DNA from 4 places in the Clostridium gelidum genome. Region 2 is predicted to be linked to each of the others. Evidence: riboswitches for the same ligand, from Rfam matches in the RefSeq annotation. Region 2 holds a riboswitch; each other region holds the start of a gene.
The links. A riboswitch is a leader RNA that binds a small molecule or an ion and turns the genes downstream of it on or off. The one in region 2 is predicted to bind S-adenosylmethionine.

Region 1: linked by a shared signal. The riboswitch ahead of psyc5s11_RS04840 (methionine ABC transporter ATP-binding protein) and the one ahead of psyc5s11_RS10845 (pyridoxal phosphate-dependent aminotransferase) in region 2 are both predicted to bind S-adenosylmethionine.
Region 3: linked by a shared signal. The riboswitch ahead of metK (methionine adenosyltransferase) and the one ahead of psyc5s11_RS10845 (pyridoxal phosphate-dependent aminotransferase) in region 2 are both predicted to bind S-adenosylmethionine.
Region 4: linked by a shared signal. The riboswitch ahead of psyc5s11_RS17995 (vitamin B12 dependent-methionine synthase activation domain-containing protein) and the one ahead of psyc5s11_RS10845 (pyridoxal phosphate-dependent aminotransferase) in region 2 are both predicted to bind S-adenosylmethionine.

Annotation. Positions count from the first base shown of each region.
Region 1 covers NZ_AP024849.1:1,031,253-1,039,121, forward strand. The annotation lists gene rnr (ribonuclease R) at 1-279, shown strand, start outside; gene smpB (SsrA-binding protein SmpB) at 453-920, shown strand; partial or broken gene psyc5s11_RS04830 (bifunctional metallophosphatase/5'-nucleotidase) at 1,362-3,011, shown strand; gene psyc5s11_RS04835 (5'-nucleotidase C-terminal domain-containing protein) at 3,072-4,988, shown strand; SAM riboswitch class I at 5,338-5,453, shown strand; gene psyc5s11_RS04840 (methionine ABC transporter ATP-binding protein) at 5,548-6,510, shown strand; gene psyc5s11_RS04845 (methionine ABC transporter permease) at 6,510-7,148, shown strand; gene psyc5s11_RS04850 (MetQ/NlpA family ABC transporter substrate-binding protein) at 7,160-7,869, shown strand, end outside.
Region 2 covers NZ_AP024849.1:2,456,121-2,463,989, forward strand. The annotation lists gene psyc5s11_RS10820 (hypothetical protein) at 398-1,336, shown strand; gene psyc5s11_RS10825 (Rpn family recombination-promoting nuclease/putative transposase) at 1,702-2,634, shown strand; gene psyc5s11_RS10830 (AAA family ATPase) at 3,041-3,541, shown strand; gene psyc5s11_RS10835 (GNAT family N-acetyltransferase) at 3,675-4,202, shown strand; gene psyc5s11_RS10840 (GNAT family N-acetyltransferase) at 4,327-5,214, shown strand; SAM riboswitch class I at 5,386-5,500, shown strand; gene psyc5s11_RS10845 (pyridoxal phosphate-dependent aminotransferase) at 5,703-6,863, shown strand; gene psyc5s11_RS10850 (MetQ/NlpA family ABC transporter substrate-binding protein) at 7,023-7,865, shown strand.
Region 3 covers NZ_AP024849.1:658,530-666,398, forward strand. The annotation lists gene yyaC (spore protease YyaC) at 1-151, opposite strand, end outside; gene psyc5s11_RS03145 (hypothetical protein) at 251-667, shown strand; tRNA gene psyc5s11_RS03150 (tRNA-Tyr) at 812-895, shown strand; tRNA gene psyc5s11_RS03155 (tRNA-Val) at 903-978, shown strand; tRNA gene psyc5s11_RS03160 (tRNA-Thr) at 1,050-1,124, shown strand; tRNA gene psyc5s11_RS03165 (tRNA-Tyr) at 1,185-1,268, shown strand; tRNA gene psyc5s11_RS03170 (tRNA-Val) at 1,276-1,351, shown strand; tRNA gene psyc5s11_RS03175 (tRNA-Thr) at 1,423-1,497, shown strand; tRNA gene psyc5s11_RS03180 (tRNA-Tyr) at 1,558-1,641, shown strand; SAM riboswitch class I at 1,872-1,971, shown strand; gene metK (methionine adenosyltransferase) at 2,224-3,399, shown strand; gene recD2 (SF1B family DNA helicase RecD2) at 3,781-6,009, shown strand; gene psyc5s11_RS03195 (hypothetical protein) at 6,027-7,043, shown strand; gene psyc5s11_RS03200 (ComF family protein) at 7,016-7,672, shown strand.
Region 4 covers NZ_AP024849.1:3,907,067-3,914,935, forward strand. The annotation lists gene psyc5s11_RS17980 (ECF transporter S component) at 1-51, opposite strand, end outside; gene psyc5s11_RS17985 (MBL fold metallo-hydrolase) at 320-1,126, shown strand; gene psyc5s11_RS17990 (homocysteine S-methyltransferase family protein) at 1,277-3,682, opposite strand; gene psyc5s11_RS17995 (vitamin B12 dependent-methionine synthase activation domain-containing protein) at 3,672-4,355, opposite strand; SAM riboswitch class I at 4,436-4,547, opposite strand; gene psyc5s11_RS18000 (MraY family glycosyltransferase) at 4,626-5,594, opposite strand; gene psyc5s11_RS18005 (V-type ATP synthase subunit D) at 5,804-6,445, opposite strand; gene psyc5s11_RS18010 (V-type ATP synthase subunit B) at 6,449-7,828, opposite strand; gene psyc5s11_RS18015 (V-type ATP synthase subunit A) at 7,821-7,869, opposite strand, start outside.

The DNA of each region.
Region 1 (7,869 bases), 1.4 Mb from region 2:
GAATTACCAAATACAATTGAAGGTTTAGTTCATATTACTGATTTAGATGATGATTATTATATATTTAATGAAGCTAACCTTAGTTTAATGGGTGAGAGAACTAAGAAGATTTATAAACTTGGAGCGAAAGTAAAAGTGGAATGTGTAAATGTAGATATAGCAAATAGAGAAATATTCTTTAAAATTACGCAAGAACCTAAAAGAGATGAAGACGAAGAAGTAAAGATACCAAAAAATAGTACAGAAAAATTAAAAAATGAAATAGACGAAGTAGAATAATAAAGTGAAGCTTTTAGGTGGACTTTAATACTCCACCTAAATTTAATTTTCAGTTTGTTATTTTATTTAGTATACATTTGTTGATTTAAAAAGATAGGTGTAATATAATTTTATTAACATAAACTGTTAACTGCTAATTGTTAACTGTTAACTGAATTAAGTGGGTGATTAAAATGGCAAGAAAAAAGAATGAAAATTCCTTAGCAGAAAATAGAAAAGCAAGACATGATTATTTTGTGGAAGAAGCAATGGAAACTGGACTAGTGTTAGTTGGAACCGAAGTTAAATCTATAAGAAAAGGTAGAGTTAATCTTAAAGAGTGTTATGCAGATATTTCAAATGGTGAAATATTTATAAAAGGTATGCATATAAGTCCTTATGAACAAGGCAATATATTTAATGTTGATCCTATAAGAGAAAGAAAATTACTACTTCATAAAGATCAAATAAAAAGACTTGATGGTTTAGTATCTCAAGATGGGTATACTTTAATACCATTATCACTTTATTTAAAAGAAGGCAAGGTTAAAGTTGCACTTGGAGTATGTAAAGGTAAGAAAAACTATGATAAGAGAGATTCTATGCTGGAAAAAGATGCGAAAAGAAATATAGATAGAGCAATGAAAGAGAAATATCAATAGCCAATAAAATTTCATTAGGATTTCAATGTTAAACAAATTTAATGCACAAAAGTATAGTGTTATATTAGACTTACTATTTTCTTTCATATGCCGTATGTAAAAAATAAACTGCCTGGGAAATTTGTGAAAATAATTTCCTAGGTAGTTTTTTATTTAAAGTTATTATTTTGGTAGTATTTTGAATACAAGACTTTTTTATAGCTATACGAATATTTACAATCAATAGAAATATTAGCAAAAAACATATAAAAAGTATAGAATTTTAAGAAGTAATGGTATACAATTCATATTATGGAAACATATTTATAACATGATAATATAAGGGGGATTATAATGAAAAATTTATTAAGAGCAAAAAAAAGTATGGCTTTTTTAACTAGCTTATCTTTAGCCATAACATTATTTACAGCTGTTCCAGTTAGGGGATATGCAGCAGATGGAAGTAATACTATAACATTACTTGCAACTACTGATGTACACGGCACAGTTTTAAATTATGATTATGGAACAGGGAAAGCACCAGCAAAGGATCAAGGGTTAGCTAAAGTTTCATCATATGTTAAAAGTGTAAGACAAAATAATAAGAATGTTATGTTAATTGACAATGGAGATACTATTCAAGGAACTCCACTTTCATATTATTATGACATTTTAGATACAAAAACAGAGTATCCTACAGCAAAAGTAATGGGTGCTATGAAATATGACTCATGGACATTAGGTAATCATGAATTTAATTATGGTTTAGACGTATTAAATAGAGTAATTAAAGATTATAAGTCAGAAGGAATATCAGTACTTGGAGCTAATATATATAAGAAAGATGCAACAAATTTTGTTGATCCTTATATAATAAAGAGTTTTAAGGTTAATGATAAAGAAGTAAAGGTTGCAGTTATAGGATTAGAAAATAAATGTATACCTAGCTGGGAAGATAAAAAACATTATGATGGTTTACAATTTAATGATCTTGTAGATGAAGCAAAAAAATGGGTTAAAGAAGTAAAAAGTAAGGGTGCAGATGTTGTTATAGTTTCAGCACATAGTGGTCAAGAAACTGCGGCAGATGTGTTGCCTGAAAATGAAGTTAATGCAATAGCAACACAAGTTAGTGGTATAGATGCAATTATTGCAGGTCATGCTCACACAAAAACAAATGACTTAACTAAAAAGAACCCAGAAGGTAAGATTGTTCCAATAGTTGAATCAACTAAAGGAGCTACAGGTCTTGCACAAGTTGATATAAATATTGATGCTAATGGAAAGCTTTCTGGAATAGCAACAAAGAATGTTGATATTGATAAGACTATACCAGAAGACCAAGAAATAGTTAGTTTAATTAAACCTTATGAAGATACAACATTAAAATATGTAGACACAAAGATTGGAACTTCAACTGGAGAATTTACAGGAAGCGGACAAACAAATAATCCTACAGCAATTATGGAGTTAATTAATAAGGTTCAAAAGGAAAGCGCAGGTACACAATTATCAATTGCAGCTCCTTTAAGTTCAAGTGCATATATACCAAAAGGTGATATTACAATTAAAAATATGATGTCAGTTTATGTATTTGAAAACTTCTTATATGGAGTAAAGATGAGCGGTAAGCAAGTAAAAGATTGGATGGAATATTCGGCTAGATATTATGCTCAAACAACAGGTGGTAATACAACAGTAGCTAAAGATTCAATACTAAATGTTCCGGATTACAATTTGGACCAATTATATGGTACCACATATGATATAGACTTAACACAACCAGCATGTACAGTTGATAAGACAACAGGAAAAGTAATTTCAGGAAATAGAATAAAGAATTTAAAAGTTAATGGTATAGAAGTAAAAGATTCAGATCAATTTACAGTTGCAATTAATAACTATAGATACAATGGTGGTGGAGGCTTCATGAAAGCTATAGGATTAAGTAGTACTGATCCAAGCATTGTAACTTATGACTCAGGTAAAGCTCTTGGAGATGATGGACAAGTAAGAAGCTTGATGACAAATTATATTCAAAAGCATGGAGAAATTAAACCAGAATGTTCAAATAACTGGAACATAGTAACAGGTAATACACAAAAAAAGTAGTTTAGACCTATAAAAAGTTCATGTATATCATGATAATAATCAATTTAGGGGGGATTTATAATGAAAAACTTATTAAGAGCTAAAAAAAATATAGCTTTATTAACTAGCTTGTTTTTAGCAATTACATTATTTACAGCTTTTCCAGTAATGGGATATGCTGCAGAGAATGAAAAAACTTTTGATATTATTGAGATAACAGATTTTCATGGAACATTGAAAGATTCATCAGGAAATCCAGTTGCAGGAGTTTTAGCAGATAGAATAGGTAATGTAAAAAAATCTAATTCTGATAGAACACTAATTTTTGGGGGCGGAGATTTATATCAAGGTTCTGCAGTATCCAACATTATGAAAGGGGTTCCAGTTCAAAAAGTTATGTCACAAATTGGCATGGAAATAACAACCCTTGGAAATCATGAATTTGATTGGGGATTAGATACAACTATAAATACAACTATGAAAGATGCAACTTATTCAATAGTTTGTAGTAATCTTTATAGTAAAGAAACTGGTAAGAGAGTATTTGAACCATATAAAATTATAACTAAAGATGGCTTAAGAATTGCAATTATTGGTGGAATAACACGTGAAACAGAAACTAGTGTAACACCTAAATATGTAAAAGATTTTGAATTTAAGGACCTTGCAAATGAAATTAATTCGGTTGCAGCACAAATCAAGCAAGATAAATTGGCAGATGTTACAATAGCGTTAGTACATGAGGGAGATAAAGGTGATAATGCTACAGGACCATTATTTGATTTAGCCAATAATCTTAAAAATGTAGATGCAGTGTTTGGCGGACATAGTCATACTAAAACTGCTACAATAGCTAAAACCACTAATATTCCAGTTTATATTGCAGCTTCTAATGGTAAGGGATATATAGATGCTAAATTTAAAATCACTAGTGACAAGAAAATTATATTCGATGTACCAAGTCTTACAGCTAGCTATATAGCTTTAGATAATGAGAATGGATATAAAGCTAGTAATCCACAAGCAGATAGTTCTATTAATAAGATTGTAGATGAGGCTAATAAGGAAATAGATCCAATGACAAAGGTAGTTATAGGATATAATAAAGATAAAATTTTAACAAGAACATTAGATGAATCTCCATATGGTTCATCAGTTTTGGGTAATTGGGCATCTGATATTACAAGAAGTGCAGTTAATGCTGATGTTGGTTTTCAAAATAATGGAGGACTTAGAATAGATATACAACAAGGCGATATTACAGTAGGTACAATGTGGCAATTTATGCCTTTTGATAATACAATTTATAAATTAAATATGACAAAGGCTCAATTAAAAGAAGTTTTAGAGCAAGCAGTTGCAGATAAAAGTAAGGGGTTACAAGTATCTGGAATTAAGTTTACTTATGACTCAAGTCTTACAGAGGGGCAAAGAGTTAAGTCTATAATAAGAGAAGACGGAACAGCAATTAATGATACTGAAAGATTATCTGTAGCAGTTCCAGATTTTGTAGCTCAAGGTGGAGATTCATTTACTGCATTTAGAAAATGCGGTGGATTAAATATTGCAAATGATACTCATGTTGTAATAAGAGATACTTTTATAGATTGGTGTAAATCTAATAAAGATAAAAATGATAAAAACACAATATCAAATGTAGATGTTAAAAGAATGGTTAATCAAGTAACAAGTAGCATAGGAACTTGGAAAAATGAAGGACAAACTTGGAAATATATGAAAGATGGAAAAGCTGTTAGTGGATGGAATGAAATCAATGGGAAATGGTATCTAATGGATTCAACAGGAGTAATGCAAATAATGTGGAATCAAGTGGATGGAAAATGGTATTTCCTAAATGATGACGGAAGTATGTCTACTGGTTGTTGGGTAAATACTAATAACAATTGGTACTACTTAAACGGAGATGGTTCAATGGCTTCCAATACCATTACAGCTGATGGATACGCATTAGGCTCAAATGGAGAATGGATAGCTTAAAAAATAGAAAAATTGTATTGTAGGATTAAGAGGTGCTATATAATAGCATCTCTTTTTCTATGAAATTAAGTTTTTAATGTGAAATGGAATTGATATAAACATATGGAATCAAGAATATTGAGATGAAGTTTTCAGGCTTAAATAACGTTTCTGTACGCAAAACTTAAGATAAATTATGATAATCATAATAATTTATAAAAATACTTGCAATATTATTAATAAGTATATATAATAAAACTAATCCGATGACAATACTAAGGATTGAGAAATTTATGGTTATTTTTTAGATATTGACAAATGAAAAAAATGCTTATATAATCATGTCAGAAACTAAATTAAATAATCGTGTATCTTATCAAGAGTGGTGGAGGGACTGGCCCTGTGAAACCCGGCAACCGAAATGTTGGTTATTTTATCGATATTTGTATGGTGCTAATTCCAGCAGCTTTAGCTGACAGATGAGAAGATAAATTTGTATAGTGTATTAAGCGCTAGAGATTTATTCTCTAGCGCTTTTATTTTAGTTATCTGGAAACAATGTCAAAGGAGGAAAAGTGTTTTGATAGAAATTAAAAACGTAATTAAAAGTTTTGGTGAAACACAAGTTATAAAAGATGTATCAATAAGCATTAAAGAAGGCGAAATTTATGGGATAATAGGACATAGTGGAGCAGGGAAATCTACACTGCTTAGATGTATAAATGGACTTGAATCGTATAATGGAGGATCTATTAATGTAATGGGGAAAGAAGTTTCTTCATTAACAGGTAGAAGTCTTAGGGAATTTAGAAAAGATTTAGGAATGATTTTTCAAAACTTTAATCTTATGAAAAGAAAAAATGTTTTTGATAATATTGCACTTCCTCTTGATATATGGGGCTACAATAAAAGTGAAATAGAAGAGAAGGTGTTAGATTTACTTAAGTTAGTTGGGTTAGAAGACAAAAGATTAAGCAAGCCATCAGAACTAAGTGGAGGGCAGAAACAAAGAGTAGCCATAGCAAGAGCGCTTTCATTAGATCCTAAAATATTACTTTGTGATGAAGCAACATCAGCATTAGATCCTAAAATAACAAAAGATATTTTAGCCTTACTTTCTAAAATCAATAAAGAATTAGGTATAACAATAGTAGTAGTTACCCACCAAATGGAAGTTATAAAAGAAGTTTGTGAAAGGGTTGCTTTATTAGATGGAGGAGAAATAAAGGCAGAAGGAAAAGCAGAAGATTTATTTTTAAAACCTGGAACTTCATTAAAAAAGTTTTTAGGGGAAGAAGATGAACTGTTACCAGATGATGGAGTTAATATTAAATTATTTTTTCCAAGCAATTCTTCAGAAAATGCACTTATAACTAAAATGGCTAGAGAACTTGAAATAGATTTTTCAATAGTTTGGGGAAAACTTGAAAAATTTAGAGAGGACATACTAGGGGGACTTGTAATAAATATAAAAGAAGAAGATAAGGATAAGGTTATAAAATACCTTGAAAGTAAGGATATTCTATTGGAGGTGATTGAATAATGAATGAGATAATAGGAAAAGCTTTAATAGAAACGTTAGAAATGGTTTTTGTATCAACTACTTTTGCAGTTATTTTAGGATTTATACCTGCAATTATATTAACAATTACTGCCAATGATGGATTAAAGCCAAATAAAATTATTTATAATATTTTAGATTTTATAGTTAATACATTAAGAAGTTTTCCATTTATTATATTGATGGTAATAATTATACCTTTAACTAGATTAATTGCTGGCAAATCTATAGGTACAGAAGCAGCTATGGTTCCACTTACAATTGCAGCAGCACCTTTTGTTGCAAGAGTTATAGAAGCATCATTAAGAGAAGTTGATAAAGGTGTGATTGAAGCAGCAAGATCTTTTGGAGCATCAAATCTTCAAATTATATTTAAGGTCATGCTTAAAGAAGCAGTTCCTTCAATAATGTCAGGAATAACTTTAACAATAATAAGTATTGTTGGATATTCAGCAATGGCAGGGGCTATTGGAGGTGGAGGACTTGGTCAAGTTGCAATAAGCTATGGATACCAAAGATTCCAAACAGATGTAATGATAGTAACGTGTATTATTTTAATTATAGTAGTACAAGGACTACAATTTTTAGGAAATTATTTTTATAATAAATTATCAAAATAGGGGGAAAAAATATGAAAAAGAAATCAATTTTATCAGTAGTTTTAGCAGGAATAGTGGCACTCGGATTAGTAGGTTGTGGGTCTGGAACTAATACAGGAAGTAAAGATTCTAAAAATGACAAGGTAATAAAAATTGGAGTAACACCAAAACCACATAAGGAAATAGTAGAAATAGCTAAACCATTACTTGAAAAAGAAGGATATACAGTAGAAATAACTGAATTCAATGATTATGTTCAACCTAATACTGCGGTATCAGAGGGGTCGTTGGATGCGAATTTCTTCCAACACATGCCTTATTTGAAGGAACAAAATGAATCAAAAGGATTTAAATTAGTTTCAGTAGGAGCTGTTCACTTAGAGCCAATGGGGTTATATTCCAAGAAAATTAAGAGCCTAGATGAACTTAAAGATGGAGCTACAATTGCTATTCCTAATGATCCATCAAATGAAGCTAGAGCATTAAAACTACTCGCAGGTAAGGGAATAATAAAAATTAAAGATGGTGAATTAGTTACACCAAAGGATATAATACAAGATGGTGGAAATTCAAAAAACTTAAAGTTTAGCGAATTAGAAGCGGCAGCAGTTCCAAGAGCAATAGATGATGTTGATGCAGCTGTAATAAATGGTAACTATGCAATAGATGCTAAATTCAATCCAACAAAAGATGCAATTATAATTGAAGATAAGAATTCAGAAGCTGCTAAGCCTTATGCAAA
Region 2 (7,869 bases):
GTAGGCGTAGGTGCTGCAACATTATTTATTTATTATAGAGAACAAAACTTCCCATTATTCATATACTCATTAGGCTAATAATTAGAGGGAGAAAGTATCATTAAATTTGGATATGTTGTATCTATAAATAGGATGTTACAAATTAAATTAATACGTTTTCTAAAAAATACTAAAGGCAATATATTAACTTATGGGATTACAAGAACTCTGAATTTATAAAAGCAAAATCAAAACCAGTAAAATATTTATTAAAAAACTTATAAAAACAGTAATGAATAGATAAAAGAAGAGCACAAGAAAGGTATATATAAGTCAAAGTATTATAATATCTAGAAAGTATGCCTAAGATAACAAACACAATATAGTAAATAAAAAGATTAAGAAAGTTGAGTGTATTATGAGTTTGCCCCAAATATGTACACTAAAAAAATACTTTAGTGAAAAAGAAAGAAGAAAATTATTTAAAAGAAATCTTGAAGAATTTGAGCAATATAAAATACAATTACAAAATAGTGAAATAATAGAACTTAAAAATGAGAAAATAGAGGTTGAAGTAAACCTATGTAGTAAGAAACCTTTTTCGGAATACATTTTTCAAGTTATATCAATAGGTTTGACAATTTTAGTGTTAATAATATCAATAGGATATTATATTTTAAGCGATTCAGCTGGAATACTTGGCTATAGTAATTATTTAAGCCAGAGAATTGAACTTTTTAGAAGTGTTAATAAAAATATCAGTAATGTAAATTCTTCAATTGTTGAGGATAATGATTTAGAAACAGATAGAGACTATTTAGAATTAAATAAACTATTATCTGATTTCACTCGAAATTCAAATATAAGAGCTATGGATATATGTTCAAATGAAGAAGCATATCGTGAATATAACAAAAGTTTTCAAGAAATGGTAAGAAAAATAGATAGCAATCCCAAATTTGAAAAATATTCAAGTAAATTATCTAGTTCAAAGCAAGATATAATAAAGATAGGTAATATAAACAAAGATTTTGAAGTATTTAATGCTAAAACAACACCGATACAACAATTTTATGGATTTATGTTTTATGCTTCTTTAGGTTTGTTAGGATTTTCTATTGTAATAATATTTTTTATTAAAGGATATGATGAATTTAATATTAACCAAGAATATATTAATAGAAAAAAATTAGAATTTATAAATTACTTAATAGATATTAAGACAAAAGAAATAGAGGTTGAAAAAAAGATAATAATTTCATTTAGTACTAATAATCTTAAAAGTAATGTAATAAAAAAGAGCGTAGCTTTTGGGAGTAAAATAATGTGTAAATTTGCACATTTAATAAGAAAATAGGAATTTACATAAACAAAATCATTTTAATTAATTATAGTGTTAAAAAGAATAAAAACTAAGCCTTTTTACGAAATCTAGAGATGGGATTTATAAATTATGAAAGTATCAGAGAGAAATGATTAAAGAGCTTCTTTAATATAGATAACATATATCAACGTCCCATTATTCATATAATTACAAGCTTATAAACTACCAAAGATGTATATTTAATGGGGAGTTTACAGTAAACAATCCCTTCATTTGATATGTAAAAGACACAAAGCATTTTGATTTTGAAATATTTTGTGTTTTTTTATCATTGTATTATAGAATGTATGTTTGCATAAGAAGGAGGAAATAAGCCAATACTATGGAGGAGATGATAAATGGAGGTAGAAACTATGACTAAATTATTAGATCCTAAAAACGATGTTGTTTTTCAAAAGTTATTTGGAATGAAAATAAATAAAAAAATATTAATCAGTTTTCTCAATTCTATATTAAATTTGAAAGGAATTAATTCAATTAAAGAGGTGGAGTTTGAAGAAAAGCACCTTGATGTATCATTGATTGCAAGCGAAAAGTTAAGTATATTAGATTTACATGTAACAACTGAAAAAGATATGCATGTAAATGTAGAAATACAATTAATAAATCAGTATAATATGATTAAAAGGACAATATTTTATATGTCAAAAATGTTGTTAGGTCAGCTTAGAAAAGGTCAAGATTATTCTTGTTTAAATAGAACTGTAACTATTAATATCCTTAATTTTAATTACTTAGACGGTGAAAGCTTTATTAAATGTTATGGTTTATTTGAAAAGGAGACTAAAAAGCCACTAACGGATTTGCTGGAGTTAATTTTTATTGAGTTACCTAAATTTAAGCTGTTTGGAGAAAAACATAAATCCATTAATCTAAATGAAGAATATAATGAAAAATTATACAAATGGTTAACATTTTTATCAAATCCAACTGGAAAGGAGACTGAGGAATTTATGAAAACTGATGGAGAAATTAAAGAAGCTATGGACGTACTCTACAAAATAAGTGGAGATAAGGAAGCTGTAATGCTTGCAGAAATGAGAGAAAAAGCAATTATGGATGAGCAGAGTCGATTTAACGGTGCAAGAAGAGAAGGACGAACAGAAGTATTAAAAGAAACTATAATAGATAATTTAAGCGAACTGGGAAATGTGCCACAGAATTTAATTGATTTTATAAATGAACAAGATAATATTGATGTATTAAAGTTTTGGACTAAAATTGCGGCAAGGGCGGAGAGTTTAGAGGAATTTGGAGAGAAAATAAAATAAGTAAAGTGGAATAATTTCCAATATTGTATCTAACCAAAGTATTAAGAGTATTAATTTTAAATTTTAATTATTCATATAATTAGGAAGCGTTATACGAAATTTAAAAAATCAATTGAAGTTATTGTATATTCTAGTTTTAAGCATAGAGGCACAGAATAATTTAATTTGAGATAAAAGCGCATCATTTGTGAGTAATGGACGTTTTTATCTTTGCTATTAATACAGTTTATTTAGATAAAAAATAAGGTAGAAGAAATCGTTATAATTTAATAAATATTGATTCGTAATATATAATAATTTATATGGAGAAGGTATCGTATATATATTCCAATTGATAATGTAAAATTTCAATAATAACTTATATAGTTATTAAAAGAATAAAATTAGTGAGCGGAAGGAAATTAAAATGAAAAAGTTAATTATGATTAATGGAACAATGGGAGTAGGAAAAAGCACAGTATGTAATATATTATTTAAAATGTTAAATAACAGTGTTTATTTAGATGGAGATTGGTGTTGGAATATGAATCCTTTTGTGGTATCAGATGAAAATAAAGAAATGGTAATAAACAATATTTCATATTTATTGAAATCTTACTTAAACAATTCAGGGTACAAATATATTATTTTCTGTTGGGTAATGCATGATGAGGCTATATTTAAACAAATATTAGATAAATTAAAGGAATTTGATTTTGAGCTTCATAAGGTATCATTAGTCTGCAGTGAAGAATCTCTTAAAAATAGATTAGATGTTGATGTTAAAAATGGTATTAGAAAAACTGATGTTATTAGTAGGAGTATAGAGAGAATTTCATTTTATGAAAAAATGGATACTGTTAAGATTGATGTAAGTAACATTACTCCACATGAGACTGCAAAGAAAATTTGTGAAATAGTTCAGTGATATTGGGGAAAATTCTGAATGAAAATAAAAGATTAAGAGAACAATTAGAGAAATTAAAGTAAATTAGCTAAAATACAATAGTAAAGTATGACGGAAATTATTTATATTTTATGTTGATGAGAAAGGATACACTATGAATTTTATTATTGAAATAGGAAACACAAATGATATTGATGAATTAGAAAAGCTTTATAACGATTTAAATGATCATTTGAAAGAGAAAGTAAACTATCCTGGATGGAGAAAGGGTATATATCCTGTTCGGCAAAATGCAATTGATGGAGTTAAACATGATAATCTCTATGTAGCAAAACATAATGGGAAAATCGTTGGTTCCATTATTTTAAGTAATGAACCTGAAACTGCATACTATAATACTAAATGGGGATTTGAGTCGGACTATACAGATGTTTTTGTTGTACATACATTTGTAGTTCATCCAGAATTTTTAAAATGTGGTGTAGGCAAAGCATTAATGGACTTTTCTATTGAATATAGTATTAAGTCACACGTCAAGTCAATTAGATTGGATGTTTATGAAAAAAATATACCTGCCATCAGGCTGTATGAAAAGTGTGGGTTTAAATATATTGATACAGTTGATTTAGGTCTTGGAAATTACGGGTTGAATTGGTTTAAACTATATGAAAAATTAATATGAGATAATTAGCATAATATTATTTTATGATGAATTATTACAAAGTTATACACTAAAAAATATAAAACAAAAGGAAGTGAATTTTAGTAGGGGTATTTATAATACACACTCTCACTAAAAACTAATTATGGAACAATTTAAATTTATAAAAAATTATTTAAAGAATGATAAATACAGAAAGAGTTTTAATGAATTAGGTAAGAAAACTTTTAGTATTAATTTTGATCAATGGTATAGGGAAGGATATTTAGGTGATAATTATATAAATTACTCTTTTCTTCATGAAGAAAAAGTTGTAGCAAATGTGTCTGCAAATAAGTTTAATATAATTCATAATGGAGAACTTAAAAAAGCAATTCAACTTGGAACAGTTATGACAGATGAACATTATAGAAATAAGGGACTCATTAGAAAGCTTATGGATACAATATTAAAAGAATATGAAAATTATGATTTAATTTATTTGTTTGCAAATGATAGTGTACTAGATTTTTATCCTAAGTTTGGATTTAAGAAAGTAATAGAAGGCAAATATGAACTAGATGCTAAGGAAATAACTGGGTTAGAATTAAACAATTGCAAAGTTATTAAATTAGATTTAGAAAATGAAGAACATAAAAATATTATTAAAAGATTAGCTAAAAATAGAGTTCCAATATCACAAGAACTTGGAATTATTAATTATAGTAGCATACTTAACTTATATTGTAATTATGAGTTTAGAGATGATTTATATTATATAAAGGAAGAAGATACCATTATAATTTTTAGAAGAGAAAATAATGTTGTTAATCTTTTTGATATTTTAAGTTCAGATGATTTTGATTTGGATAATATTATTTCAAAAGTTATTAGGAAAGAGGACAAGTCAATACAATTTAATTTTATACCAAAGAGTAAAAAGTATAAAATAAATTTTGAATTAGAGGAAAATACAGGAGATACTTTATTTGTTAAAGAAGGAAAAGGAAATTTAGAAGATGGAATATTATTTCCTAAAACATCACATACATAAAATGGTGAGAGATAAATTGCTATACTGAATTAATTCAGTATAGCAATTTATTATTAAGCAAAGATTATTTATATAATTTTATTAAATATATAGAAAGTATTGACAGTATTATAAAATGAATATATACTAAACCCATAGGAAATAAGGAAAAGAATTAAATAAAGAAATAAGAACTTATCAAGAGTGGTGGAGGGATAGGCCCTGTGAAGCCCAGCAACTAGATTATTAATTTATTTATTAATAATTTGTGGTGCTAATTCCTGCAGCTTTTGCTGATAGATAAGAGAGTAAATTTTCGGGAGCATTTTAAGTGCTAGAGTTTATTCTCTAGCACTTTTATATTATAAAAAATAGATCTTAATTATAAAAAATAGAGTAATTTATTTTGCAATCTTAAATCATGGTAATTAGATAGGAATTATTAAAATGAATAGTAAATAAAAAGATATAGAGAAGTAATTAGATTATAAAATTAGGGGGTAACAAACATGCCAAAGTTAAGTAACAGGTTAGACTGGTTTTCTGAATCAATAATCAGAAAAATGACAAGAATAGCTAACCAATATGGGGCAATAAATCTTTCACAAGGGTTTCCAGATTTTGATCCACCAAAGGAAATACTTGAAGCACTAAAAGATGTTTCGAATAAAGGACCACATCAGTATTCAATTACATGGGGAGCTCAAAACTTTAGAGAAAAATTAGCTTTAAAACAAGAAAAATTTATGGGTATAGATATAAATCCAGATGAGAATGTTCTTGTAACCTGCGGAAGTACTGAAGCAATGATGTGCGCAATGATGAGCGTTTGTAATCCAGGAGATAAGGTTATAGTATTTTCACCGTTCTATGAAAACTACACAGCCGATGCGATTTTATCAGGTTCAGAACCAATATATGTGGAGTTAAAACCACCAGCTTTTAATTTTGACAAACAAGAATTAAGAAATGCATTCAAGCAAAATCCAAAGGCACTAATTCTTTGCAATCCATCAAATCCAACAGGGAAGGTATTTACAAAAGAAGAACTTTTATATATAGGAAGTCTTGCAAAAGAATATGATACTTTTGTAATTACAGACGAAGTTTATGAACATATAATATTTAAGCCTTATAAACATACTTATTTAGCATCCTTAGAAGATATGTTTGAAAGGACAATATCATGTAGTTCATTATCTAAAACCTATTCTATTACAGGGTGGAGGCTTGGATATATAATAGCTAATAAAGATGTAATAGATAATTGTAAAAAGGTTCATGATTTTTTAACCGTCGGAGCAGCAGCACCACTTCAAGAAGCTGCAATTAAAGGTTTGGAATTTGGCCAAGATTACTATGATAAATTAAATGATATATATGAAAAGAAGAAGAGTTTATTCTTAAATGGTTTAGATAAAATAGGACTAAAGTATTATGAACCACAAGGTGCATATTATGTCATGGTTGACATATCTGAATTTGGATATGAGGATGACTATGAATTTTGCAAATGGCTTGCAAAAGAAATTGGGGTAGCAGCAGTTCCAGGTTCAAGTTTCTTTAGAGGAAAAGTAAATAATTATATAAGATTCCATTTTGCTAAAAAAGAAGAAACCTTAATAGAAGCACTTAAAAGGCTTGAAAAACTTAAAGAGTATAAAAAGTAATTTAAGTATCAAAGTAAAAAATAAAAATGAATAAGTGCTATAAAAATTTAAAAATTAAAATCTAATATTAATGTAAATAAAATCAATAAATAATTTTAAAATAAAATTAATAATTGATAATTATATAAAAATAAGCAATGAAATTTAGGGGGAAACGTAATGAATATTTTAAAAAAGGTAACAGCATTAGCAATTTTAGGAACTATAGGAATAGGTTTAGTAGGTTGTGGAAGTAATACGGATGCAAAGAAAGCAGAAGATAAAAAAGCAAATAAGAATATTGTAGTTGGAGTATGCCCAGGACCTTATGGAGATATGGTTAAGGAAGTCTTAGCTCCAGCTCTAAAAACTAAAGGTTATACAGTAACAACTAAAGAATTTAGTGATTATATCCAACCAGATAAAGCTTTAGATAATAAAGAAATTGATGCCAATTTATTTCAACACAGCGAATATTTAAAGAAATTTAGTGCAGATAACAATTTAAAGCTTTCAGCAGTAAAAGTTGTTCCAACACTTGGAATGGGAATATTCTCTAAAGAATTAACATCATTAGATCAATTAAAAGATGGTGCTAAAATAGCAATTCCAAATGATGCTTCAAATTTAGCAAGAGCTTTAAAATTATTAAAGGCGAATGGAGTAATTAAATTAAAAGATAATGTTGATGAAACTAAAGCAACTGAAAAAGATGTTGCAGAAAATCCTAAAAACATTAAATTTACTCCAATTGAAGGTGCTCAACTTGCTAGAAGTATAGATAGTGTTGATGCAGCAGCTATTCCAGGAAACTTTGCATTTGCTTCTAAATTTGATTATTCTAAAGCATTAGCTGTTGAAGCATTAACAGAAAATTATAAAAATGTCATAGCTGTAAGAACAGAAGATTTAGATAGTGAACTTGGAAAAGATATAAAAGAAGCAGTAGAATCTAAAGAATTTAAGGATGCTATAGAGAAGGGTCAATTTAAAGACTTTACAAAACCAGATTGGTGGAAATAATAAT
Region 3 (7,869 bases), 1.8 Mb from region 2:
ATATAGATCCAACTAAAGGACCTAAGCAATCTCCAATGCATTTGTCAGTGCCAATACAAACTATTACAGTATTTTTAGTGATGTAATCTTTGATTTCTAGAGTTAAGTTATAGGAGATGGTAGAGTTAACATTAATATCTTCTTTATTCAAGGATAGATACCCCCTTTATAAAATATATATATGAGAAATATAGAAAAAATAGTATAAAAAAATAATTTGTGGAAAATAATACTAAGAAAGGAGGTAAATATGAAAAAAAAATTAATATGTTTATTTTCAGTTTGTATAGTAATAACAAATATTTATTTAATATTTTATTGGGAGCCACAAAGTAAGTGTGTGACTCAAGAAGAGGTTAGTAAGGAAGCTGTATCTTATTCTCAAGCAGTATATAAATTTGATAAGAGAAAAGTATTAGAAAGATTATCATCTAATGATAAAAGAGACCTAGAAAAAATAATTAAAAAATTATCTGCATTTGATTTAGGAAAAATAAAAGAGTATTACGAAGATTATAATGATGAAGAAGGTGTAGTAAGTATTTTTACATTGTTAAGGCAAAGACTTACAACAGGAGATTACAAACAAATACATGAAATAAGCTCTTCATTTCTGGATTTAGAGCGGATTGATCAAAAGATAAAAAAAATAGGATCACTATATTAAACAAGAGTATTTTGCAGTAATTTAGAGAAAAAAAGACTTAATTTGACTAGATTGAGTGATATGGGAGTTGAAATAAAAGCTTTTTGAAGATATACTAATCATTGTTGATTGGTAATAAATCAATAGTTTTAAATAACTAAATATGGAGGAGTTCCCGAGTGGCCAAAGGGGGCAGACTGTAAATCTGTTACGTTAGTTTCGATGGTTCGAATCCATCTTCCTCCACCATTAAAATGGGCGCATAGCTCAGCTGGGAGAGCACCTGCCTTACAAGCAGGGGGTCACAGGTTCGAACCCTGTTGTGCCCACCATTTAAAACGAAGTTTATAACTATTACTTGTTAACTGTTAATTCTTAACTCTTACTCTTAACTAAACAATGTGCTGGCATGGCTCAACGGTAGAGCAGCTGACTTGTAATCAGCAGGTTGTAGGTTCGATTCCTATTGCCAGCTCCAGTAAGATAATGCAAGAAAATAGATAGGTGAAAAACTTGTATTATAACAACAATTAAATATGGAGGAGTTCCCGAGTGGCCAAAGGGGGCAGACTGTAAATCTGTTACGTTAGTTTCGATGGTTCGAATCCATCTTCCTCCACCATTAAAATGGGCGCATAGCTCAGCTGGGAGAGCACCTGCCTTACAAGCAGGGGGTCACAGGTTCGAACCCTGTTGTGCCCACCATTTAAAACAAAGTTTATAACTATTACTTGTTAACTGTTAATTCTTAACTCTTACTCTTAACTAAACAATGTGCTGGCATGGCTCAACGGTAGAGCAGCTGACTTGTAATCAGCAGGTTGTAGGTTCGATTCCTATTGCCAGCTCCAGTAAGATAATGCAAGAAAATAGATAGGTGAAAAACTTGCATTGTAATGACAATTAAATATGGAGGAGTTCCCGAGTGGCCAAAGGGGGCAGACTGTAAATCTGTTACGTTAGTTTCGATGGTTCGAATCCATCTTCCTCCACCAAGAAAAGAATAAACTTAGTTTATTCTTTTTTATTTGTCAACAAATAAAAAGAGCATATAACTATATGGGGTGTTTGAAGTTATATTTTTACTTAACAATAAGGAAAAATTAAATCAGAGAACAAAAAAATGTATAAAAACAAAAAACAATCATAGGACAAAAAGATTAATTTGAAATGTTGACTAATTATAAATTTTATGATAGAATACTGTTGAAAATTAAATATAGAACTCTTATCAAGAGAGGTGGAGGGAAAGGGCCCTATGAAACCCGGCAACCTGTATTATATAAGGTGCCAATTCCTGTAGATATATTTCTACGAGATAAGAAAAGGATTATTAAAATCGCACTCTTCTTATCGAAGGGTTTTTTTTATTTCAATTTATAAGTTTGTACAGACTTAAATTACGAAAGAATAATAAAAATTCCAAATGATTAGCAACAAATTTGTAATTATATAACAATATAGTATTTAATCGCGAGTAAAGCTATATTACATTTTAAAAGTTAAGCATATATATTTTGTTAAGAGAAAATAAAATTATAAGAAATGATAAAAAGTTAAGTTGAGGGGAGAAAAGTATGAAAAAGTTATTTACTTCAGAATCAGTTACAGAAGGACATCCAGATAAGATGTGTGACCAAATTTCAGATGGTATTTTAGATGCTATTTTAGCAAGAGATCCACTTGCTAGAGTTGCTTGTGAAACATGCACAACTACAGGTATGGTTATGGTAATGGGAGAAATATCAACAAATTGTTATGTTGATATTCCTAAAGTAGTTAGAGAAACTGTAAGAGAAATTGGATATGATAGAGCTAAGTATGGCTTTGATTGTGACACTTGTTCCGTTATTACAGCAATAGATGAACAATCAGCAGATATTGCTATGGGTGTAAATGAAGCATTTGAATCTAGAGCAGGTGAAAAGGATGATGTTGAAGCAGTTGGAGCTGGAGATCAAGGTATGATGTTTGGTTTTGCAACTAATGAAACAGAAGAATTTATGCCACTTCCAATATTTATGGCTCATAAATTATCAAGAAAGCTTACAGAAGTAAGAAAGAACAACACATTAAGTTATTTAAGACCAGATGGTAAAACTCAAGTTACTGTTGAATATGAAGACAATAAACCAAAGAGAATTGATACCATTGTAATATCTACACAACATGATGAAAAAGTTACTTTAAAACAAATTCAAGAAGATCTAAAAAAATATGTAATTCAAGCTGTTGTACCAGCAGAATTATTAGATGATGAAACTAAATATTTCATTAATCCAACAGGAAGATTTGTTGTTGGAGGACCTCAAGGAGATTCAGGATTAACTGGAAGAAAGATAATTGTTGACACATATGGTGGATATGGTAGACATGGTGGTGGAGCTTTCTCAGGAAAAGATCCAACAAAGGTAGATAGATCAGCTGCATATGCTGCAAGATGGGTAGCTAAGAATTTAGTTGCTGCAGGAGTTGCTGACAAGTTAGAAATCCAATTAGCATATGCAATAGGTGTTGCAAAGCCGGTTTCTATTGAAGTAGATACTTTTGGAACAGGAAAAATTGGAGAAGATAAGGTAGCTGAAATAGTAGAAAAAGTATTTGACTTAAGACCAGGAGCTATAATAAGAGATCTTGACTTAAGAAGACCAATCTACAAACAAACAGCTGCTTATGGACATTTTGGAAGAAATGATCTTAACTTACCATGGGAGCAATTAAATAAAGTAGAAGAAATAAAAAAATATTTATAGAATAATATAAGAGCTGTCTCAAATTTATTTTGAGACAGCTCTTTTTAGATACATAGGAACTTTTACAATGCAAAATTAAGGAACAAATTCTCTACAGATTAAAAAATAAGTAGATATAAGAAAATAATCGGTAATGGACAACGAGCAATGTTTAATTATTTTAAAGTATATATATATTGCAATTTACAATTGACAATTGTGGATGAAATTCTTACAGAATTTCTTAAATTTGAAATGAAGAATCATTTTGCAACATATATATTATGATATAATTGAAAAAGAAAAATAAAAGTGAAATTTTGAAATTAAGATTTGTGTTAGAATTAAGTTATATTGTCAAGAATATGAGTAAATATTATATAAAAGATTTGGAGAGATTCTATGGAAGTTCTAAATGGTTTTGTTGAGAACATTGTTTTTAAAAGTGAAGATACTGGTTATGTAGTTTGTAAAATTAGGAATGAAAAAGAGTTAGTTAGTGCTGTAGGGACAGTTCCTTTTATAAAGGAAGGTCAAAATGTCAAATTAACAGGATACTGGACAGTACATAAGCAGTTTGGAAATCAATTTAATATTCAAGATTATGAAGAACTTATTCCAACTTCCTTAGATGGAATAGAAAAGTATTTAAGTGCGGGAATAATACATGGAATTGGACCAGTTACAGCTAAGAAGATAATAGAACAATTTGGTAAACAAACCTTAGATATAATGGAAAATCACATTGAAAGACTAATGGAGATAGAAGGTATAGGAGAGAAAAAGTTTCAAATTATATATGAGTCTTATATAGAACAGCAAGGTCTTAAAAATGTGATTTTATATTTCAATAAACATGGAGTAACTAATAATCAATGTATTAAAATTTATAAGAAATTTGGATCAAATGCAAAACAAATAGTATCAGATAATCCTTATATATTATGTGATGAAATTTCAGGTATTGGATTTAAAACAGCAGATAGAATTGCCATGAGCATTGGAGTAGAGAGTATCTCAGAATTTAGGATTCAAAGTGGAATTAAGTATGTAATGAATCAGTTTTGTGCTACGGGAAATACATTTATGCCTAAAAGTAATATAATAGAAGAATGTGAAAAAAATTTATTGATATCTAAGGAATTAATTGAAAAAAATATATATGATATGGCAGCGCAGCAAAAAATAATTATTGAAAAGATAGATGATGTTGAAATTGGATTTTTACTTCAATATTATTATTGTGAACTTGGGGTAACGAGTAAAATTATTACTTTGGGATTGCAACAAATACAAACTATAAATTCAGATGTTGATTTTGAAGTTGATGTTTTTGAAAAGGAGCATAAAATACAGTTTGCAGAGTCTCAAAGAGAAGCAATTCTTGGTGCATTTAATAATGGTATAGAAATAATCACAGGTGGTCCTGGAACGGGTAAAACGACAATTATAAGGGCTATAATCCATATTTATGAAAATAATGGTATGAAAGTAATACTTGGAGCTCCAACTGGAAGAGCAGCTAAAAGAATGACTGAATCTACAGGAAGAGAGGCAAAAACAATACATAGACTTTTAGAAATGGGTGTTTCAGAAGAAGATGAATCAGTTTTTGAAAAGGGAGAATCATCACCATTAGATTGTGATGTAATAATAATTGATGAAGCATCTATGATTGATATAATGCTAATGCAGAATCTGCTTAAAGCAATCAATTTGGGCACAAGACTTATAATTGTTGGGGATGTTGATCAATTGCCTTCTGTTGGACCAGGAAACGTATTAAAAGACCTTATAGAGAGTGAATATATAAAAGTGGTAAGATTAAAAGAAATATTTAGACAAGGTGCAGAAAGCTTAATTGTTATAAATGCACATAAGATTAATCAGGGTGAAATGCCCTTGTTAAATCAAAAAGATAAGGATTTCTTTTTTATTAATGAAAATGATCAAGATAAAATTTTAAATACAATAATAGATTTAATGAACAGAAGACTTCCTAAATTTAATAAATCTTGGGATATACTAAAGGATATGCAAGTGCTAACTCCTATGAGAAAAGGAACACTTGGAGTTAATAATTTGAACACTAGTCTTCAAAAAGTATTTAATTCACCATCAAAAGATAAGAAAGAAAAAACTTCTCGAGATATAGTATTTAGAGAAGGCGATAAAGTCATGCAAACAAAGAATAATTATACTTTAAAGTGGGTTAGAGCAAATGGATTTGGAGAAAGTGAAGGTGCTGGAGTATTTAATGGTGATTTAGGTTTTATTGAAAGCATCGATGAAGAGAGGAAAGCGTTAACCATTATATTTGATGATGAAAGAAAAATTATTTATGATTTTAGCTTTCTAGATGAATTAGATTTAGCATATGCAACTACCATCCACAAGAGTCAAGGAAGTGAATTTAAAGTTGTTATTATTCCTGTATTTATGGGATCACCTTTTTTAATGAATCGTAATTTACTTTATACAGGAATCACAAGGGCAAAACAATTGGTGGTTGTAGTTGGATTTCAAAAAGCATTAATGTATATGATTAATAATACAAATAGTATAGAACGATATTCAGCTTTAAAGCATAGAATTAGAGATATAATAACTAAAGAAGAGTTTGAAGAGTAATTGAAAGGAGAAAGAGTATGGTGGATGTATGCAAAGTAACTCAAGAGGAATTAAAGTATGCATATGATAAAATAGATTATTGGTATAAAAAAAATATTAAATTTTTAACAATAATTACAGTTCCATTTAATACACCTTGTATTTTTTCTAATATAATAAGCAATGTCGCTCAAAATAATGGGAAAGTACTATATGTTTGGGGAAAAGATGCAGAGAACAGAGAATTAATTAATATAATAAGAGAAATTAATTTGAATATAACTTACTCACATATTGAAAAAGGATTTTCAACTACTAATTTGGTATTCACACATCACGATAATTTAACAAAAATTGAGGGGCAATATGATTTGGTTATTTTTGATGATATAACATATTTTTCAAATTCAAGTAGTGTAAATGTAAGAGATGGATTAGAGATTTGTGCCAATTTAGGAGAAAGAGTTTTATTATATAGCATAGAAAAAATGGCATTAGTTGGTGAAAAGTTTGAACTTGCAGCATACAACTATAAAAAACCATTTGTAGAGCCTAGGATATTAACAACTAGAATAGATTTAAATATAGATATTCCATACACTCTTTATGATTATCTCAAATGGTTCAAAGAAAATAATCATAAAGTAGCAATCTATGTACCTAATAAAGAAAAACTTAATATAGTTTATGATTATTTTACTAACAAGTTAAAGCTTTCAGAAGTTAAAATAATAAAAGTTTCAAAAAGTGATGAAATAAAAAGATGCGAAAGAGTATCGAAATATAAAGATAAGGCAATATTTATAATAACTAATAAAATAGAGGAGTTACTTGAATATTGCTATATCGATGATAGCATAATAATGTTTTCTGATAATGAAAGATATAATTACAAAAAGATTTTATATGTATGTGGTCAAATAAGAAATATAAACGCAAGCTTACCAGAAGTACTTTTAGTATCAAATTATATATCAGAAGATATGGATAAGGCAAAAAATATGGCAAGAGATTTCAATAAAAGAGTATGGGAAAAACGATTAAGAGAATTATAAGTACGTTATGGGAAGGGCTAATTGAAGTATTATATCCAAGAGAAAATTATTGTATTATTTGTAAAGACGATGATTGTTTTGGACTATGTAATACTTGCAGAAAAAGTATTAAAGTTATAAATGAAGTATATCAAGATGAAGTAATAAGTTACGGATACTATGGCGGAGTATTAAAAGATTTAATACTAAAATTTAAATATAAAAATAATTTTACAGCAGGAGATATATTAGCGGGATTTTTAGAAGAGTATATAAGTAAAAATATTAGGTATGAAGAATACATAATAACATATATACCGTTATCAAAAAAATCGAAAAAAAACAGGGGCTTTAATCAGTGCGAATATATTGCAAAAAAGATATCTAGAGATTTATCAATTGAAGTTTTAGACGTATTGGTTAAACAAAAAGAAACTAAGGAACAAAAGAAATTAAAAAGAGATGAAAGGTATGAAAATATAAAAGATGCATTCTCTATAAAAAAAGGAATTAAAGTAAAAAAATACAAAATTATATTGATAGATGATGTAACAACTACAGGTGCAACAATTCATGAAGCATATAAATTATTAAAAAAATTTGAAGTAAAAGACATAAAACTCTTGACCTTAGCGAAAAGTCATATATAATATTAATGTAAAGCTAGGTTTGTGGTTGAAAGTCGAAGCCAGTCGCAGGCGAAACGATCCACGTAATTTAGACAAAATGTCTAAGGAGCATGGTGCGGTATAGAAGTAAGTCCTGCCAGTAGATAGTACTGAGAGGGTTAGTAGTGAGGGTTAATTTCTATTAGCAAAAGCTCCAGCAGGCGAGTGTGGGGTCAAAA
Region 4 (7,869 bases), 1.5 Mb from region 2:
GAGTGCAGTAAGTAATCCTGCATATACCATTTGTTTAATTTTAATATTCATTTATTTTATTTCCTCCTCATCTCTCTACTGTATATACACTAGTATATATTATATATCTCCGCAAGTAAATATTTTTTATAAACTATGTACAATTTTATGTATGCTTTCTTTAAATAAATTTTAATTTCTTCCTATAATGTTGTATTTATTTTGTACACCTTTTATAATATAATTAGCTTTATAAGTTATATTTATACATTAAAGAAATAAAATAATTCTTATGATATTATCTTTAAAATTACATATTCAAGACGAGGAGATTAAAAAAATGGAAAAAATAAATATACTTGGTACTGGTTCTGCTATGGTTACAAAGTGTTACAATACATGTTTCACGTTATCAAAAGACGAGGAACATTTTCTTATTGACGCTGGTGGAGGTAATACCATACTATCAAATTTAGAGAAATTAAATATATCTATTGCCCAAATACATAATATGTTCATATCACATAATCACAACGATCACATATTAGGCAGTGTTTGGGTTATTCGGGCTGTAGCTCAGAGTATATTAAATGATAAATATACTGGAAACTTAAATATTTATTGTCATGAAACTTCAATTACTGCAATAAGATCAATTTGTTCATTTGTTCTTCAAAAAAAATTCTTAAAGCTATTTGATATTCGAATCATATTTAATGAAATTGAGAACAATTATACAACTACCATATTAAATAGAACTACTACTTTTTTTGATATACATAGTACTAAAGATCTTCAACATGGATTTAAGACTATATTATCAAATGGTAAATCTTTAACGTTTTTAGGAGATGAACCTTATAGAGAAAATATAAAAATCTATAGTGAAAATGTAGATTATCTATTCCATGAAGCATTTTGTCTTTATTCTCAAAGAGAAATATTTAAACCCTATGAAAAACATCATGCCACTGCAAAAGATGCATGTAGAAATGCTAAAGAATTGAAAGTTAAAAATGTTATTTTATATCACACAGAAGATAAAAATTTAGAGCATAGAAAAGATTTATACATAGCTGAAGGCAAAGAAGAATTTGATGGCAATATCTATATGCCTGATGATTTAGATGTAATAGATCTAATATAGATATCCACATTTTAAATACTCAAAAAAATGGAAGGTATGCTTTTCTAAAACAATTGCATACCTTCCATTTTTATTGATTAGTAGTAACCTTAAAATTCTAATATTGCTAAAAGTATTTTTATATTTCTAAGCAAGTATTAAATTATAATATTAAGACAATACTTTCTTTGCAATTTCCACCGATTCTTTTGCATCTTTTGCATAGAAATCAGCCCCTATTCTATCAGCTGATTCTGCTGTTAGTACTGCTCCACCAACAAATATTTTACCATTATAACCATCAATTCTTAAAGCCTTTATTGTTTCCTCCATGCTTCTAACTGTTGTTGTCATAAGAGCACTTAATCCAATCAAAGATACCTCATGCTTTTTAGCTTCTGAAACAACCGTTTCAATAGGTACATCTTTACCTAAATCTATCATTTCATATCCGTAGTTTTCTAAAATAACTTTTACTATATTCTTTCCTATATCATGAATATCACCTTTTACGGTTGCAATTATTATCTTACCCTTTGAGATAGATTCAGAGTTACTCTTAGCTATTTCAGCTTTTAGAACAGTAAATGCATTTTTTACAGTTTCCGCAGCTTGTATTAATTGAGGTAAGAATAATTCTCCCTTTTCATACTTATCTCCTACTACATCTAAAGCTGGAATTAAAAATTTGTTAACTATTTCAAGTTCTTTATATTCCTTTAAAAGCTCTATAGTTGCTTGTTTTGCTTCTTCTTTTAGCCCTTTAACAACTATATATTTCAAATCATGCTCTAAATTAGAATCATCTACATTATTTGAATTCTTACTATTCTTTGTAGTAGCTTCTCTATTTAAATCAATATTAGCATAATTTTTAATATAAACTTCTGCACTCTTATCGTGATTGTATAAAACATTATAAGAATCTATAACTCTAGTCATTCCACTTGCATTAGGGCTCATTATAGGCAAATCCAATCCATTTGCAAGTGCTAATGCTAAAAATGTCTCATTTATTAACTCTCTATTTGGAAGTCCAAAAGATATGTTAGAAACTCCAAGTACAGTTTTAACACCTAATTTTTCTTTTACCATTCTTACAGCTTTTAATGTTTCTTGAACCTCTTCTTGTTGCGCTGATACAGTAAGTACTAAGCAATCAATAAATACATCTTCTTTTTTTATTCCATATTCCGCTGCCCTCTTTACTATCTTTTCTGCTATTGCAAATCTCTCTTCTGCTTTAAGCGGAATCCCATTATCATCTAAAGTTAATCCAACAACACTTGCTCCATATTTTTTTACTAGAGGAAGTATTTTGTTTAAAACCTTCTCTTCCCCATTTACTGAATTTAATATAGGTTTTCCATTATAATATCTAAGTCCAGTTTCTATTGCTTCTACATCTGATGAATCTATTTGAAGAGGAATATCCATTATTCCTTGTATTTCTTTAACTACCTTATGCATCATCTTAGGCTCATCAATTTCAGGCAATCCCACATTAACATCCAAAATATGAGCACCGGCTTCTACTTGAGAAATAGCTTGCTTTAAAATATAATCTAAATCTTCATTTTTTAATGCTTCTTTAAATAATTTCTTACCAGTTGGATTAATTCTTTCACCTATTATTCTAACCCCATCTATTCTTACAACCTTTGATGGTGTACAAATTGCAGCATAATTTTTATTTTCTACAGGTTCAAGCTTTTTACCTTTTACGCGAACGCATAATTCTCTTATATAGTCTGGAGTTGTTCCACAACAACCACCAATTACTCTAACACCTAAATCAATAAGACCACACAAAGTATCTGCAAATTCTTCCTTTGTCACATCGAATTTTGTCTCATTTCCTATTGATAATGTTGGAAGACCTGCATTAGGTTGCACCATTACAGGAATATGTGCTAAATTACATATCTCTTCAATAATAGGCTTTAATTGTTTTGGTCCAAGTGAACAATTAACCCCAAGTGCATCTACTCCTAATCCTTCCAAAACCAATACCATAGCTTCTGGAGAACATCCTGTAAATGTTCTTGAATTTTCTTCAAACGTCATTGTAGCAAACACAGGTAATTCTGAATTTTCCTTTACTGCAAGTATTGCTGCCTTAAGTTCGTATAAATCAGTCATTGTCTCAAGTAAAATTATATCTACTCCAGATTTGACCCCTTGAACTACTTGCCGTTTGAAAATTTCATAAGCCCTATCAAAGCTTAGAGTTCCCATAGGTTCTAAAAGTTCCCCTATTGGTCCAATATCTAAAGCAATATATGTATTACCATTACCCTTTGCTTTTTTAGCAATAGAAACAGCAGCATCGACAACTTCTTCAACTTCTAAATTGCAAAGCTTCAATTTAAGTTCATTTGCTCCAAAAGTATTAGTTGTTATTACATTTGCTCCACTATCTATGTATTCTTTATGAATTTCTTCTATTATAGCTGGTTCGTTTAAATTTAAAACTTCTGGATTCTCTCCAAGCTTTAATCCCTTTTTTTGAAGCATTGTTCCCATTGCTCCATCAAATATTAATATGTTATTTTTTATATATTCCTTAAGCCCCACAACTTTCTCCCTCTTTCCTAAAACTACAATTTTCATAATTATTACATTCTTTGCAGCTCTTTTTTTTCTTTTCTATTCCACTATTCACTATTCCTATTATTGCTGTAACAGATTTCCTAGGAAATAACAAATTGTTTTCTGATACTGTAAGCCCTATTTTCTTTTGAGCATCTAATGCTCTTAAGAAAGCATTTTGAACATCTAAAGGTAAATCTCCATAACCTGGACTATATCTAAATGTTATATTCATTCCATCTAAAATAGCCTTTTCTTTAACACTATTTTCTACTATATCACAAACTTCTTCTACTGCTGTTGTAGCACAAGCATCTAATATTAATGCTTTTGTTAAGTTCGTTTTTTCATATAATCTTGTTTGTCTTTCAATGTCATTACCTAATGTTACTGCCATTAATACACATTCTGTTGAATTCTTTAAATGCTCTTTTATATCTTTGCCATTTAAAATCAAATTAGTAGTAATAACCTCTACTCCATCATCACTTATCTTTATATTTTTATAACTATAAATAACTCTAGGTGTTATTACTTTTTTTATTTCTTCTCTACATTCTTCAATTGTTTTATTTAGATTCTCATCTATATCTTGACCTTTGTAACCAAGGTATCTAAGTACCTCTTCTTTATTTATCTCAAGTTCAAAAGCATCCATCTATTGCTTCACCACCTTCCATTTTTGACAGTAACAAAAAAAGCCTAAAGGTATTCCTTTAGGCTTAACAGCTCTTAAACACCTTATCTATCAGTTCTTACACTGCAGGATTTAGCACCTTATATATTTTTATAAAAATACATCGGTTGCTGGGTTTCTTCGGGCCAGTCCCTCCACCACTCTTGATAAGTTCTTATATTTAGATTATTATATATTATAAAATTTTGTTTGTAAAGCATTTGCAAATGTTTAAAATACAAATTTACTTTTTTATCGTGTTTTTACTAATAATAAAATTATAGAAATAGCACTAAAAGTAAAACTCATTAACATTATGTAATTTACAACTTGCACAGTCGTAAATCCTTTTTTCTCTAATCTAAAATGTATTTGACTTCTATCTGCTTGATATACTGGTTTTCCTTCTGAAAATCTTTTAAAAATGACAAACAAGTTATCAAATATTGGCACTGCCAATGCTAATATTGGTATGAAAAGACTCATTACAGTTGCCGACTTAAATGCTCCATCTAATGCTGTAATACTTAAAATGAATCCTAAAAAGTTTGCTCCCGAATCTCCCATAAATACCCTTGCCGGAAATTTATTATAGTATAAAAATCCTAAAATAGCTCCAACTAATATTATGGATACTACTGCTGATTCAAATTGTGTTGATTCAGTTTGGTTTAATATTATTGCTGCTGCAAAAAATGTTATAGCAGATATTAAAGATAATCCTCCTGCTAATCCATCCATTCCATCAGACCAATTTATTACAGTTGTCACTCCAAATATCCAAGTTATTGTAAGCCCAAATTGTATTGTCTCATTTAATCTAATAAGTTCACCTGTAAATGGATTGGTAAATCCCGAAAAAATAAAATTTGCTTTAAAAACTAAAATTGCTGCTAACAATTGAATAACTAGTCTTGGGAATATAGGAAACTCTTTTCCCTTTGTCTTGTACCAGTCATCTATTAGTCCAATTAAAACTATCATTGTCGATGCTACAAACACAGTCAGTTGTTGCATTAACTCAACTTTTGCAAATATAAAATAGGAAACAAAAAAGCCTATATATAAAGCTATTCCACCACACAAAGGTGTTGGCTTTTTATGTTGTTTTCTTTTATTAGGCTTATCTGTAAATTGCAATTTATCAGATATTTTCATAAGAAAAGGCATGGTAATTAATGATGCTAAAAGTGAAACTACCATTGCTAATATATAATTCATCTGTATTACTCCTTAGTTAAGTCTATGGCAGTAAATTATATCCAAGTCTTCCACTTCATTTTACTACCTATTTGATTATACTATTAAAAATATTTTATATCAATTACAAAATTATTAAGGTTTAAATAGAATATTTCACCTTAAACATAAAAAAGTCGCTCCCAAAATGACTTTTAAAAAATCATTTTGGAGCAACTTCTGAGTGATGATTATCCTCTTTGTTCAATCATACTCTTAACTTTCATTAATCTAGTTATAGAAGCTCTTTCATTTTCATCTAATCTCATTCTAATATACTTTATAGTTTCCTCAAGATCTGGAATTGTTCTATATTCAAGAGCGTTAACTCGTCTTCTAGTCTTCTCAATTTCATCAGCCATAAGCTGACAAGATTTTTCTACTTCTGCAAGTTCTAGAAGCTGTGGAAGTATTCCATATAGTTTTGAAAGTGTATCGTCAAGTTCTGAAGAAGTATTTGCAAATCCGTAAGGATATATGCTTCCTTCATCTCCTTCAAGTTGCCTTTTGAAGTTCATTACAGGAACAGATACACTCATTATATTTTTTTCTTTAACATCAACTGTAATGTGTTCTTTAGGATAAACAATTGCTTCTTCTAAGAATTCAAAGCTCATTACAGCTCTTGCCATAACAAAATCTTTAAGTGAGCCTTCTAGCTTTTCTTCCACTTCTTTTCTAAGGTTATTATTATGTTTGACAAGATTAATAAATTGCCTCATTAACTCATCTTGCTTATCTTTTAAAAGCTTATGACTTCTAGTTGATGTAACTAATGTCTTTTTTAATTTAGAGAGTTCCATTCTAGTAGGATTGACGTTTAGCTTTGCCATAGACTATTCTTCCTCTCTTGGCATATATTTCTCAAGATATTCATCTCTAATTCTCTTAAGCTCAGATTTTGGAATCATCTTTAATAATTTCCATCCTAAGTCTAGAGTTTCTTCGATTGTTCTATTTGTATTAAAGCCTTGTGATATATATTCTGTTTCAAAAGCTTCTGCAAATTTAGCTAATTTTTTATCAGTATCTGACAGCGCTGATTCCCCTAAGATTGCTGATAATTCTTTTGCTTGCTTACCTTGAGAATATGATGCAAATAATTGATTCATAGTATCTGCATGATCTTCTCTAGTCTTTCCCTTTCCAATACCTTTATCTTTAAGTCTTGAAAGTGATGGCAACACATCTATAGGAGGCATTATACCCTTCTTATATAATTCTCTTGAAAGGATAATTTGACCTTCTGTAATATATCCAGTTAAATCTGGAATTGGATGAGTTTTATCATCTTCTGGCATTGTAAGTATTGGGATTTGAGTGATTGAACCTAGTTTTCCTTTTATTCTTCCTGCTCTTTCATATAATGTAGAAAGGTCAGTATATAAATATCCTGGGTATCCACGTCTTCCTGGAACTTCTTTTCTTGCTGCTGAAATTTCTCTTAATGCTTCTGCATAGTTTGTAATATCAGTCATTATAACAAGTACGTGCATTCCAAGTTCATAAGCTAAATATTCAGCTGTTGTAAGTGCCATTCTTGGAGTAGCTATTCTTTCAATAGCTGGGTCAGATGCAAGATTCATAAACAAAACTGATCTATCAATAGCGCCTGTTTCCTTAAATTCATCTACGAAAAATTGTGCTTCTTCGAAAGTTATACCTATAGCTGCGAATACAACTGCAAACTTAGAATCTGAGTTTAAAACTTTTGCTTGTTTTGCAATTTGTGCTGCAAGATAAGCATGTGGAAGTCCTGATCCTGAAAAAATAGGTAACTTTTGCCCTCTAACTAATGTATTAAGTCCATCAATAGCAGAAACACCTGTTTGAATAAATTCTGATGGATAATCTCTAGCCACTGGATTAATAGCTTCACCATTTATATCTAATCTTTTTTCAGGTATTATATTTGGACCATTGTCCTTAGGTCTACCCATACCATCAAAAACTCTACCTAACATATCTTCTGATACACCAATTTCAAGTGGCTTACCTAAAAATTTAACTTTAGTTCCTTTTAAGTTTATACCAGTAGATCCTTCAAAAATTTGAACCATTGCTTTTGATCCATTAATTTCAAGAACCTTTCCTCGCCGCATTTCACCAGTTTGTAATTCTATTTCCACTAGCTCATCATATTTAACGCCTTCAACACCTTCAACAATCATCAAAGGGCCAACAACTTCAGTAACTGTTTTATATTCCTTAATCATTTGCTACCCCTCCTTTGTTTATTAATTCATCAATTGCAGCT